Regions from separate parts of the Mesorhizobium sp. M0664 genome, predicted to be linked through region 2. Evidence: predicted binding sites of a transcription regulator. Region 2 holds the regulator's gene; each other region holds the start of a gene.

Region 1 (4,375 bases), on a different contig from region 2:
GCCGAGCGCCAGCAGAAACCCCTCGTCGCCGCGCGACAGCGCCTGCAGGCGGATGTCGCGCGCCATCGGGAATTCGAGCGGCTCGCGGGTGATGTCGCCGAGGGTATGATCCCCAGGCATGTCGCCGTCGGGCTCGATCAGGCCTTCGCGGGCGAGGATGGCCGAGACGCGCGGCATGGCTTCCGCCTCGCCTGCGCGCTGCTCCGGTTCGGCGACATCGCCGCCGGCGGCGAGCTCGGGATCGAGCAGGCGGTGGGTGTAGTCGAAAGTCGGGCCGAGCAGCTGGCCGCCGGGCAGGTCCTTGTAGGTCGCCGACACCCGTCGCTCGACCAGCATCGTGCCGGTGTCGATCGCCCTTGTGTAGCCGAAACGCGGCAGCGTCGTGCGATAGGCGCGAACCAGGAAGATCGCCTCGATCATGTCGCCGCGCGCCTGGACGATGGCGAGTGCCGCCAATTCCCGGTCGTAGAGCGAACCTTCGCTCATCACCCGGTCGACGCCGAGCGCCAGCTGCTCGACGATCTGGTCGAGGCGAAGTGCGGGCACCGAGCGGTCGCCGCGCCGGCGGTCGGCGAGCAGTTTGTGGGCGTTGCGAATGGCCGCTTCGCCACCCTTTACCGCGACATACATCCTATGCCTCCATCGTCTTGATGCGCGTCGTGCGCGGCAGGCAGGCAATTGCTTCGGACGTGGCGAGGATGATGTCGACGCCACGCGGAAAACGCTGGTTGTTCTGCTTCCATTGCTCGACGAAATGGCGCGGCATTTGCGCCGGCGCGATCGTCGCCGTCTTCTCGATGCCCGGGCCTTCGAGCAGCAGCGGAGCGCCGGAGACAAGATCGCTGACCTCGAGGATCAGCGTCGTGGAGCGATCGGGATAATCCTGGGTGCCTTGCGAAAACCCGTCGAGCGCCATCATCTCGGCCGGCGTGGCGATCAGCGCGAAATGCGCGTCGGCCGGGGTGTTGGCCAGCGGCGCGCCGGTATGAAAGCCAAGCCAGGATTTCACCGTCGCTGAAGCCTGCAAGGCGTGGTCGAGCCAGAGCGGCGTGTCGTTATCGCACAGCGCCAGCGCAACGGCCCCGGCGGTGGCCGACAGCGGCACCGGGGGGTGGGCGAGGGCCGGCAGCGGCTGCACACTGCCTGGCCGCGCCATCGCGTCCATCACGGCACGGAATACGGTCTGGGCATTGAATACCGGATCGGCGAAGCCGCCTTCAATGGATTGAGTGGCGATATCCATCAGTCTTCTCCGCGCACCATGGTGAAGAAATCGACCTTGGTCGCCGCCGTCTCGGCGCGGCGCTGTTCACGCGCCTTGGCCAGTGCCGCCTGCAATGGCGCAACGATCCTGATCTCGACCTCATTGCGGTGGGCCGGGTCCTGCCACAGCGCATCGGCGATCGCCGCCAGCCTTGCCTTCTGCTTGTCGCGACCAAGTGCGTAGCAGTGGCCGACATGGCCGGACGCAAGCCGCACCGTGGCACGGGTGACCGTCGCCTCGCCGACATTGAAAGGGGCACCACCGCCGCCGATGCGGCCGCGTACCGTAACCAGGCCGGTTTCGGGGCCACGCAGAAGTTCCGCTTCGCAAGGCAGGCCGGTTTCGTCCCACAGGCGGACGATGTCTTCGCCGGCCGATTGCGCCAGCGTCGCCATCACGGCCTTGCGCTCGGCCTGCTCTCGCGCTTCCCGTCCTCGCATGGCCGTACTCCTCGTTTGCGTGAATTTGTCTATTGATATAGACAACTATACAAATTATACTCGTTATCTAGCGCGTGTCCATGACGGGCACGTGACACCGGCCAAAAGATCGGCGCAAAGAATTGGGGCGGGAGATGATCGGACAAGCCAACCGCATCGAGCGGCGCAGCGGTGTCGCGCTGTGGCGGCAGATCGCCGACCAGATACTGCATTCGATCGCCGTCGGCGATTTTCCCGAGAATGCCGCGCTGCCGCCGGAGATCGCGTTGGCCGGACGCTATGGCGTCAACCGCCATACGGTGCGTAGCGCTATCGCAGCGCTGGTGCAGGAGGGCGTGCTCAGGGCGGAGCAGGGGCGCGGCACCTTCGTGCTGTCGCGCAAGCGGCTGTCTTATCCGATCGGCGCTCGCACCCGCTTTTCCGAGGGATTGCAAGGACAGGCGTCCGAGCGGCATATCACCTTACTCGCGTCATCGGTCGAGCCGGCCAACCGTCGTGTCGCAGAGGGCTTAGGCCTTGCGACGGGCGCCGATGTGATACGCCTGGAAACGCGCGGCGAAGCCGATGGAATGCCGGTGTCCCGCGCTGCCGGCTGGTTCGATGCCAAGCGCTTTGCCGGCATCGATGCCGCCATGGCGGAAACCGGTTCGATCACCGCATCGCTGGCACGTTTCGGCATCGACGACTATCTCAGGCAATCGACCGTGCTGTCGGCGCGCCATGCCGATGCCGCCGACCTTGCTGACCTCGAGCTGCAGCCCGGCGCCATCGTGCTAGTGACGGTCGCCGTCAACGTCACGCCCGACGGTCAGCCGATACAGTTTTCGGAGTCGCGCTTCCCGGCCGAGCGGATCGAGCTCAAATTGTCGGCGCTCTGAGATGCGGCAGCCCTGGCATCATCCGACTTGAATGACGGCCTTGATCAGGCCGGACTTCTCATGCGCCCAGCGGGCGAGGTCGTGCGGCGTCTCGCCAAGCGTGGTGCGGTGGGTGACCAGCTTTGCCAGCGGCAGCGCGCCGTTGCGGATCGAGGCGGCGACATGGTCGAAATCGGCACGCAGGGCGTTGCGGCTGCCGATCAGCATCATCTCGCGCTTGTGGAATTCGGGATCGGAAAAGGCGATGTCGTCCTTGACGACGCTGACCAGGACCAGCGCCCCGCCGTGCGCGACATGGGCGAAGGCCGACTGCACCGACCGGGTGTTGCCGGTGGCATCGAAAACCACGTCGAAGCCGTCGCCGCCGGTTGCTTCCCGCACCAGGTCGGCAGCAGCGCCCCGCGAGCCGTCGAGGGTCGCGAAGCCGAGTTCGCTTTCGGCGAAACCCAGCCTCTCCGCACTCATGTCGAGCAGCATCACGTCTAGCCCGGCGATGCGGGCGAACAGCGCCGTGCCGAGCCCGATCGGGCCTGCACCGATGACCAGTGTGCGCGCACCTGGATCAGCGAGCGAGCGCCGCACGGCATGGGCGCCGATCGCCAGGAATTCGACGGCGGCAGCATCGGCCAGCGACAGGCCGTGTGCCGGATAAAGATTTTGCGCCGGCACCAGGATCTGCTCGCACATGGCGCCGTCGCGGTGGACGCCGAGCACCTCGATCATGACACAGCAATTCGGCTTGCCTTGCCGGCAGGCGATGCATTTGCCGCAGGCGAGATAGGGATTGACGTTCACCGCTTCGCCGACGGCGAGATCGACGTCCTCGCCAACCTCGATCACGGTGCCAGAAACCTCGTGGCCCATGATGCGGGGATAGGCGAGGAACGGGTGCTTGCCTTCGAAGATGTGATAGTCGGTGCCGCAGATGCCGACATGGCTGACGGCGACCAGCGCCCAGCCGGCGGGGGGCGCGCCAGGCGCCGGACGATCTTCGAGGACAAGTTCGCCGGGCGAGCGGCAGACGACGGCTTTCATGCTTCAATCCAGTCGGTTCATGGCACCGCCGGCCCTGCTGTCGCGAGGCCGGCGGTTGTTGGGAGGCAGTCTATTTGCCGCGGCGGCGCAGCCCGTCGAAATAGACGATGACGATGATCAGCACGCCGGTGATGATGCGCTGCCAGAAGGCGTTGACGTTGAGCAGATTGGCGCCGTTGTTGATGGTGGCAAGGATGAAGGCGCCGAGCAGCGGTCCGTGCACGGAGCCGACAGCGCCGAACAGCGAGGTGCCGCCGATCACCGAGGAGGCGATCGCCTGCAATTCCCAGCCCTCGGCCTGCGTCGGATTGCCGATGCCGATGCGCGAGGCAAGCAGCACGCCGACGAAGGCCGCACACAGCCCCGACAGCGTGTAGGCCATGTAGATGGTGCGCTGGACGTTGACGCCTGACAGGCGCGACGCCTCGGCGTTGGAGCCGACCGAGAACAGATAGCGGCCCCAGCGGCTGTGGTGCAGGAAGATGTAGGCTGGGATGCCGACCAGGATCACCATCCAGAACAGATTGGGGACGCCGGCGAAGGAACTGCGCGAGAACGTCTGGAAGGCGTCGTTGTTGATCGAGATCGAGTTGCCATTGGTCATCAACAGACCGATGCCGCGCAGCGAGGTCAGCGTTGCCAGGGTGATGATGAAGGGCGGCAGGCCCATCTTGACGATGCCGAACCCATGGAACATGCCGATGGCGACGCCGACCAGTAAGGTGATCAGGATGGCGAGGAAAACCGGTGTGCCGGCG
Region 2 (4,375 bases):
CGGCCCTTCGGGCTGCGGGAAATCGACGCTGCTGCGTGTGTTCAACCGCATCTATGAGCTCTACCCAAAACAGACGGCCGAGGGCCAGGTGCTGCTCGACGGCAAGAACATTCTCGACCGGTCGCAGGATCTCAACCTCCTCAGGACCAAGATCGGCATGGTGTTCCAGAAGCCGACGCCGTTCCCGATGTCGATCTACGAGAACATCGCCTTCGGCGTCAGGCTCTACGAGAACCTCGGCAAGTCCGAGATGGACGGCCGCGTCGAACAGGCGTTGAAGCGCGCCGCGCTGTGGAGCGAGGTCAAGGACAAGCTCAACGCCAGCGGCTTGAGCCTGTCCGGCGGCCAGCAGCAGCGGCTCTGTATCGCCCGCACCGTGGCGGTGAAGCCGGAAGTCATTCTGCTCGACGAACCGGCTTCGGCGCTCGACCCGCTGTCGACTGCCAAGATCGAGGAACTGATCGACGAATTGCAAGCCGACTACACGATCGTCATCGTCACCCACAACATGCAGCAGGCGGCGCGCGTGTCGCGCCAGACGGCGTTCATGTATCTGGGTGAACTGGTCGAGTTCGACCGGACCGAGAAGATATTCACGTCGCCCCGCGAGAAGCGCACGCAGGACTACATCACTGGCCGCTTCGGCTGAGCCGTTCCGATCATGCATATGAGGACAGGACCATGGGCGAACACACAGTCGCTTCTTTCGACGAGGATCTCGAGCAGATCAGCAAGCTGATCCGCGACATGGCCGACCTCGCCGGTTCGATGGTCGGCGGGGCAACCAAGGCGCTGTTGAATTCCGACAACGTGCTGGCGCAACGCGTCGTTTCCGACGACGCCATCATGGATGCGCGTCAACGCGAACTGGACGACCGCGCCATCACCCTGATCGCCAAACGCCAGCCGATGGCCCACGATCTTCGCCATGTGGTCGGAGCGATCCGCATGGCGGGCGACCTCGAACGCATCGGCGACCTTGCCAAGAATATCGCCAAGCGCGTGAGTGCGGTCGGCCTCAGCGCCACGCCGCGGGACCTGTCGCATTCCATCGACGCGATGGCGCAGCTGGTTCTCATCCAGGTGCAGGGTGTCATCGAGGAATATGCTGCAGGCGATGCGGCCGCGTTGGCCAAGCTTCGTGCCGCCGACGAGCGCATCGACGTTAAATACACGTCCGTGTTCCGCGAGCTGTTGACCTACATGATGGAAGATCCGCGCAACATCACCGCTTGCACGCACCTGCTGTTCTGCGCCAAGAATCTGGAGCGGATCGGCGACCATGTCACCAACATCGCCGAAAATGCGTATTATGTGCTGACCGGCGAGCAATTGCCGGTCAATCGTCCGAAGCAGGACGAAACGACAATGTCCGCACCGGTGACATGATGGGGGTGCCCAGCCGATGATCGCACCACGCATAATGGTGGTGGAGGACGAGGAGCCGTTGGGTGTGCTGCTCCGCTACAATCTCGAATCCGAAGGCTACCAGGTCGAGGTGGTGACACGCGGCGACGAAGCCGAGATCCGTTTGCAGGAGAATGTGCCCGACCTTTTGGTGCTCGACTGGATGATACCAGCGGTTTCCGGCATCGAGCTCTGTCGTCGGTTGCGGGTGCGCCCCGAAACCGAGCGGCTGCCGATCATCATGCTGACCGCGCGCGGCGAGGAGAGCGACCGGGTGCGCGGTCTTTCGACCGGCGCCGACGACTATCTGGTCAAGCCGTTTTCGACACCGGAATTCATGGCCAGGGTCAAGGCGCTGCTGCGGCGCGCCAAGCCGGAAGTGCTGTCCAGCGTGCTGAAGGTCGGCGACATCGTGCTCGATCGCGAATCGCACAGGGTCTATCGCAAGAAGAGCGAAATCAGGCTCGGGCCGACCGAATTCCGGCTGCTCGAGTTCATGATGCGGCATCCGGGCCGTGTCTTCTCGCGCAGCCAGTTACTCGATAATGTCTGGGGGGAGACAATCTACATCGACGAACGCACCGTCGACGTGCATGTCGGGCGGCTGCGCAAAGCCGTCAACAACGGCCGGATGCCGGATGTCATCCGCACCATCCGCGGCGCCGGCTATGCGATCAGGGAAGATTGACCCGCCTGGTCAGGCTACGTTCTTTCTGACGCTGGGCCTCATTTGCGCGCCCGGCGCGAAAATCTCCTGGTCGACGAAGCTTAACGCCCGCATCGCGCAGCCTTCGCGGATCAGAGGCAATTCGTTCGGCTCTGTATCGAAGGAGATCGAGCCTGAATGCTGGCCGCCGGCGGTCTGGGCGATTGCCTTCCGCAAGGCCGGCTCGATCAGATCGAAGGCGGCGGCACTGGCGCCGACCATCGCGACCGGTGCCGGATCGATCAGCGCGAACAGCGAGCCGAGACCGAAACCCAGCGCTTCGCCGGCCTTGCGGTAGGCCTCGCGTTCCGGCCCATCTTTCTCGCGCGCCCGGGCCGCCAGTGCGCGCATGTCGGCGTCGCTGACGTCGGCGACCGGTTCGCTGTCTTCGCTCATCTGCCTGGCGTTGCGCCAGATGGCGTAGTTGCCGGCATACGCCTCGATGCAGCCGCGCCGCCCGCAACGGCAGAGCGCGCCGCCCGGACGATGGATCATGTGGCCAAATTCGCCGCCCGAGGAATGCGTCCCGGTGAACAGTTCGCCCTTCAGCACCAGCCCCATGCCGATGCCATGCGAAAGCAGGATGGCGATGAAGTCATCGCGATAGCGATCCGGATTGCGCCAGCGCAAAGCCACCGCCATCATGTTGCAGTCGTTCTCCACCGTTGCCGGGATGCCGAATTCGTCCTCCAGCATGTCGGCAAAGGCGATGTCGGTCTGCGGCGTGATCGGCGACCACAGCATGGCGCGTGCAGGGGAGTCGGTAATGCCCTGAATCGCCAGGGCGATGCGGGCGACACTGCGGACGTCAAGATCTGGATCCTGCAGCCGGCGCCGGACGATGGCCATGCATTCACGGATCAGCTCGTCGCGCGGCATAGTCAGCGTGTCCAGCCGGCGCTGTTCCTCGGCGACCACCTGTCCCGTGTAGTCGATAATGGCGGCCGAAAGGAAATTCAGCGACAACACCACGGTCAGCACCGCCGCCGCTTCCGGGTTGAGGGCGAGGCCGACTTGCGGACGACCGCGTTTCAACGAAACGGGCTCACTTGGCTTGCTCTCGGCGAGGATGCCTTCCCGTATCAGGTCGGAAGAAATCGCCGATATGGTCGAATGACTGAGGCCGGTGGTAGCTGCGATCTCAGTACGCGATGGCTGGCCGGCCCGGCGCACCGCCGAGATCACCATCGCCCGGTTGCGCCGGCGCAAATCGTCATGGCGGATTCCGACCGACATTGTTTTGCTTTCCTCCCGGTTGCCGCGGCCGCTCATGAACCGGAAGCCGTCGGTAATGTCCGACAAATAGTGTCGGATGAGGCAAATAGTGTCAGATGCAGGTGGCGCTGTCATCGTTTATTCCGACGCTCGAAAAAACTCGCAGAGTCATCAAAATCCATCAGAATCGATGTTGACAGCAGCCGGAGATCGGACCAGTATTTTTTCGAGGCTCGAAAAAATTAGAGCTTCTAAGCTGGTCTTTGAGCCAATTGGTCACGCCGTACGCGGCGCAGGGAGGATATGATGAAGAAATTCACGACCGCCATTCTGGCGGGTGTCGCCATGACGCTGGCGCTGGCGTCGGTGGCGCAGGCTAAAGACAAGGTCATCGGCGTTTCCTGGTCGAACTTCCAGGAAGAGCGCTGGAAGACCGACGAGGCCGCAATGAAGGCGGCCATCGAGGCCGCAGGCGACAAGTATATTTCCGCCGACGCACAGTCCAACCCCGGCAAGCAGCTCACCGACGTCGAGAGCCTGATCTCGCAGGGCGCCAACGCACTGATCATCCTGGCGCAGGACGCCTCGGCCATCGGGCCGGCCGTGCAAAAGGCGCTGGACGAAGGTATTCCGGTTGTCGGCTACGACCGGCTGATCGAGAACAAGGACGTCTTTTACCTGACCTTCGACAACAAGGAAGTCGGCCGCATGCAGGCCCGGGAAGTCTTCAAGGTGAAGCCGGAAGGCAACTATGTCTTCATCAAGGGTTCGGGTTCCGATCCGAATGCCGATTTCCTGTTTGCCGGTTCGATGGAGGTGCTGAAGGCGGCAATAGACAGCGGCAAGATCAAGAATGTCGGCGAGGCCTATACCGACGGCTGGCTGCCGGCCAACGCTCAGAAGAACATGGAACAGTTCCTGACCGCCAACGACAACAAGGTCGATGCCGTGGTCGCGGCCAATGACGGCACTGCCGGCGGCGTCGTCGCCGCGCTGACAGCGCAAGGGCTGGCCGGATCGGTTCCGGTTTCGGGCCAGGACGGCGAC
Region 3 (4,375 bases), on a different contig from region 2:
CCCATGTGCGCGTCGTCGACCTCGCAAGCGGCAAGCTAACATCGACGATCGACGTGCCGAACGCGGTCTTTCTCAACGACATGACCGCTGATGCATCCGGCAATGTCTACGTCACGGATATGCTTGCCGATACGATCTATCGCATCGACCGCGACCGGCCCGAACTGTTCGTCAGGGATGCGGCGCTTGCTTCGCCGAATGGCATCTTCGCCGATGGCGGCCGGCTGATCGTCGCTTCCTGGGGCAAGGGCATCAAGCCCGACTTCAGCACCGCGGAGCCGGGCGGCCTGCTCTCGGTCGATCTTGCTACCAAGGCCGTTTCGCCACTGGCTGGCGCGGAAAAGTTTGCCAACCTCGATGGCGTCGTTGCCATCGGCGGCAGCATCTACGCCACCGCGTATATGACCGGCACGCTCTACCGCTACAAAGCCGGCGGCACGCCGCAAGCGGTTGCGACGTTCAAGCCGGGCAGCGCCGACATCGGCACCGACGGCAGGTCGACAATCTTCGTGCCGCTGATGAACGAGGGCGAGGTCTCAGCGTTGGGCCTCGACTAAGCCGGCGTTGCCAGCTCAAGCGGCGGGCGCGGCTCTCCTCAGCTGCGCCCGCGCATCCGTGATCGAGGCGCGTAAGTCACCAGCGGCCGCTTGACGCCGTGGTTGATCAGCATGCGGCGTATCCTGCGCTGAAGCGCCTGATATAATGAAGCGAACGCCGGCGCGGCTCGCCTTGTGGGCCGCGCCCTCGATGACATTGGCTGCCGTCGAATCGAAGAACGGCACCGCCGAACAGTCGAGGATGAAGTTCCTGCGCTGGCGCGGGCGGCGACGTCTTCCTGCACCAAGGATTGATGATCTGCCTCCAAACATGCAGCACTCTTTGCCAGCCGATGCGCTGTCATGCTACAAACCTCGGCATCGTTTGGCGGGACATCCGCTGCGATCCCGATTTCACAGGAACGACTTCAAAAGGATGAGCGGGTGAAGATATTCAAAGCGTTGGCAACCTCGACAGCCTTGCTGTCGATGGTTTTCCTGCTGGCAGGCTGCGGTCATGGCCTGATCAACAGGCTGATTTGAGTCAGGTGCCGTCGGCCCGCCCAAGCCATCGCTGCAGGAACCGTGCCGCAAGCCAGCACAGCATCGCCCAGGCAAAGCCGGCGCACCAGCCGGCCAATACGTCGGACGGCCAGTGGACGCCGAGATAGATGCGGCTGATGCCGACCACCACTGTCGTCAGCACCGCCAGCCCGAGTACATAGATCTTCGTTGTGCGCCCGGGCAAAACCCGCGCCGCCATGCTGCCCAGCGTCAAATACGTCACCGCCGACAGCATGGCGTGGCCGCTCGGAAACGAAAGCGATGCCACATCGGCGAGATGCGAGACCAGATCGGGGCGCGGCCGGTCGATGTCGAATTTCAGCACGCTTGACAGGAGCTGGCCGCCCGCTACCGCGACGAACATGAGAAGCGCCGCGCCTGGCCTGCGGATAAGGAGCAGATAGACGATCATTGCTGCCGTGATCAGCAGCAGTACGCTGGCGCTGCCGAGGCTGGTGATGTCGCGCATCGCCCCTTCCAGCCACGCCGGTCCGATCGGATTGTCGGGCTGGCCGGCCTTGCGGAAGGCAAGCAGGATTTCGGTGTCGAAGGCATGCGGCGTGGTCGCCCGCGCCAGCTCCATCAGCTCCTCGAACCCCCACAGCCCGCCGGCAATGACCAGCCCGGCCAGCAGAACCGGGAACTCCAGCCAGTTGGGCAGTCTGCTTGCAATCTTCTTCATCGGCCCGATCGCAGTTACAGCCTTTGCAGATAGGGCCCGAGCGTGATCAGCGCCACAGCTGCGATGGCAAGCACGATGCCGGTTGCCTGCAAGGCATTGACGCGTTCGCCGAAGAAGACCAGCGCCACCACATTCACCGACACCAGCTGGATCACCGCCGACAGGCTGAACGACACCGACATGCCGAATTCACGGATCAGCCTCAGCATGATCAGATTGCCCAGCGAGTAGAGCGCCAACGTCAGCACGATCTTGCCGAGGCTCGGCGCCAGCCCCCACTGTTTTGCGGCCATCGCCGCCAGCAGGAAGATCACCGTCGAGACGCAGAGCTGCCCAAGTCCCCAGAAACTCACTTTTGTTCCTCCCGATGCGGTCCCTACCGCCTGCCGCAGCTCTTGTTTCCGAAGCGCCGGTCGCGGTCAAGCGGGGCCGATGTTGGATACGAAATCGCAGGTGGCAATTTAGCCGGCATGTCATCAAACTGTGACCTGCCGGTAATACCGGATTGGCCAGGCAACACGCTCCAGCAATCCATCCAGCCAGAGGCAGGCCCTATGACCGAACATCGCACCCCTGACGCCCATTTCCGCACCAGCCTGCTCGAGGAAAACGATGGGCCAGGAGCCAATCCCACCGACAACCGCACCATGGGTGAGATCATCGCCGCGCGGTTCTCACGCCGCGGCTTCCTCAAGGGTTCGCTTGCCGTCTCGGCCATAGCCGCTACCGTCAGCCCGCTGGCGCTGATCACCGCCGACAACGCCCGCGCCGCCGAAGGCTCCGCCTTCGCTTTCGACGAGCTCGAGGCCGGCATCGACGACAAGCATCACGTCGCACCTGGCTATGACGCCGACGTGCTGCTGCGCTGGGGCGATCCGCTGTTCGCCGATTCGCCGGGATTCGATCCGACAAAACAGTCGGCGGAAGCCCAGGCCAGACAATTCGGCTACAACAACGACTATGTCGGTTATATCCCGATCGACGGCTCGGCCGAGCACGGCCTGCTGGTCGTCAATCACGAATACACCAATCCGCACCTGATGTTTCCGGGCCTCGTCACCATCGTCGATGGCAAAGCCAAGCAGGCGCCCCTCAGCAAGGAGCAAGTCGATGTCGAGATGGCCGCGCATGGCGGCACTATCGTCGAGATACGCAAGGTATCAGGCAAATGGCAGGTCGTTCGCGACGGCAAGCTCAACCGCCGCATCACCTCCAACACCGAGATCGCGCTCTCCGGCCCGGTCGCCGGCCACGACCGCGTCAAGACCAGCGCCGATCCGACCGGCACGAAGGTCATCGGCACCATCAACAATTGCGCCGGCGGCGTCACGCCGTGGGGCACCTATGTCATGGCCGAGGAGAACATCCACGGCTATTTCTCGGGCGAGCTGCCGCAGGGCCACAAGGAGGCGGCCAATTACAAGCGCCTCGGCATTCCCGAAGGTGCCTATGAATGGGCAGCGCATTACGACCGTTTCGACATCGGCAAGGAGCCGAACGAGCCGAACCGCTTCGGCTGGATCGTCGAGGTCGACGTCCAGGATGCGACTTCGGCGCCGAGGAAGCGCACCGCGATGGGCCGCTTCAAGCATGAGGGCGCCGAATCGATCGTCGCCCAGGATGGCCGTGTCGTCTTCTATCTCGGCGACGACGAGCGCTTCGACTATGTCTATAAGTTCGTCACCACAGGCAAGTTCGATCCGGACAACCGCGCCGCCAACATGGATTTGCTCGACGACGGCACCTTGCATGTCGCCAAGTTTGCCGACGACGGTTCGGTCGAATGGCTGCCGATCGTCTTCGGCCAAGGGCCGCTGACGGCGGAGAACGGCTTTGCCGGCGAGGCCGATGTGCTGATCGAGACGCGCCGCGCCGCCGACCTGCTCGGCGCCACCAAGATGGACCGCCCGGAAGACATCCAGCCCAATGCCGCCAACGGCAAGGTCTATGTCATGCTGACCAACAATTCGAAGCGCAAGGCCGACCAGGTCGACGCCGCCAACCCGCGTGCCGAAAATGCCTTTGGCCACATCATCGAGATCGTCGAGGACGGCGGTGATTTCACCGCGACAAAGGGCAGGTGGGAAATCCTGCTGAAATGCGGCGATCCCGCTGTGGCCGACGTCGGCGCCACCTTCTCGACCGCAACCACCGCCAATGGCTGGTTCGGCATGCCGGACAATTGCACGGTAGATTCGGCTGGCCGCCTCTGGGTCGCCACCGACGGCCAAGGCCCGAAAGCCACCGGCCGCACCGATGGTCTGTGGGCTGTCGATACGGAGGGGACGGCACGGGCGACATCAAAGCTGTTCTTCCGCGTGCCGATCGGCGCCGAAATGTGCGGTCCCCTGTTTGCGCCGGACGACCAGACCGCCTTCGTTGCGGTCCAGCATCCGGGCGACGGCGGCGAGGACTGGGAGGCTTTCGGCCGTCCGTCCTACTATGAGGATTTGTCGACGCGCTGGCCCGACTTCAAGCCGGACATGCCGGTGCGCCCGGCGGTCGTTGCCATCACCAGGCAAGGCGGCGGCAAGATCGCGGTCTGACACGCAGCCAGCTCTTGCAGTCTCAAGGAAGGATTTCGGCGGTACGA

The links. Region 2 encodes PhoB, which activates phosphate uptake and scavenging genes when phosphate is short. Its sites were predicted from a motif close to TGTCATNNANCTGTCAT; they were not measured.
Region 1: phnF (phosphonate metabolism transcriptional regulator PhnF) is a predicted target of PhoB. The motif match lies at 1,785-1,801, and genes of this name have one in related genera.
Region 3: NKI39_RS28460 (PhoX family protein) is a predicted target of PhoB. The motif match lies at 2,254-2,270, and genes of this name have one in related genera.

What each region holds. Positions count from the first base shown of each region.
Region 1 covers NZ_JAMYPW010000027.1:39,188-43,562, forward strand. The annotation lists gene NKI39_RS21940 (carbon-phosphorus lyase complex subunit) at 1-630, opposite strand, end outside; gene phnH (phosphonate C-P lyase system protein PhnH) at 632-1,243, opposite strand; gene phnG (phosphonate C-P lyase system protein PhnG) at 1,243-1,704, opposite strand; gene phnF (phosphonate metabolism transcriptional regulator PhnF) at 1,839-2,582, shown strand; gene NKI39_RS21960 (zinc-binding alcohol dehydrogenase family protein) at 2,601-3,617, opposite strand; gene NKI39_RS21965 (ABC transporter permease) at 3,688-4,375, opposite strand, start outside.
Region 2 covers NZ_JAMYPW010000004.1:181,871-186,245, forward strand. The annotation lists gene pstB (phosphate ABC transporter ATP-binding protein PstB) at 1-649, shown strand, start outside; gene phoU (phosphate signaling complex protein PhoU) at 682-1,389, shown strand; gene phoB (phosphate regulon transcriptional regulator PhoB) at 1,406-2,095, shown strand; gene NKI39_RS08685 (ROK family protein) at 2,105-3,349, opposite strand; gene xylF (D-xylose ABC transporter substrate-binding protein) at 3,635-4,375, shown strand, end outside.
Region 3 covers NZ_JAMYPW010000048.1:31,691-36,065, reverse strand. The annotation lists gene NKI39_RS28480 (SMP-30/gluconolactonase/LRE family protein) at 1-557, shown strand, start outside; partial or broken gene NKI39_RS28475 (sodium-independent anion transporter) at 573-821, opposite strand; gene NKI39_RS28470 (phosphatase PAP2 family protein) at 1,081-1,782, opposite strand; gene NKI39_RS28465 (hypothetical protein) at 1,797-2,135, opposite strand; gene NKI39_RS28460 (PhoX family protein) at 2,337-4,328, shown strand.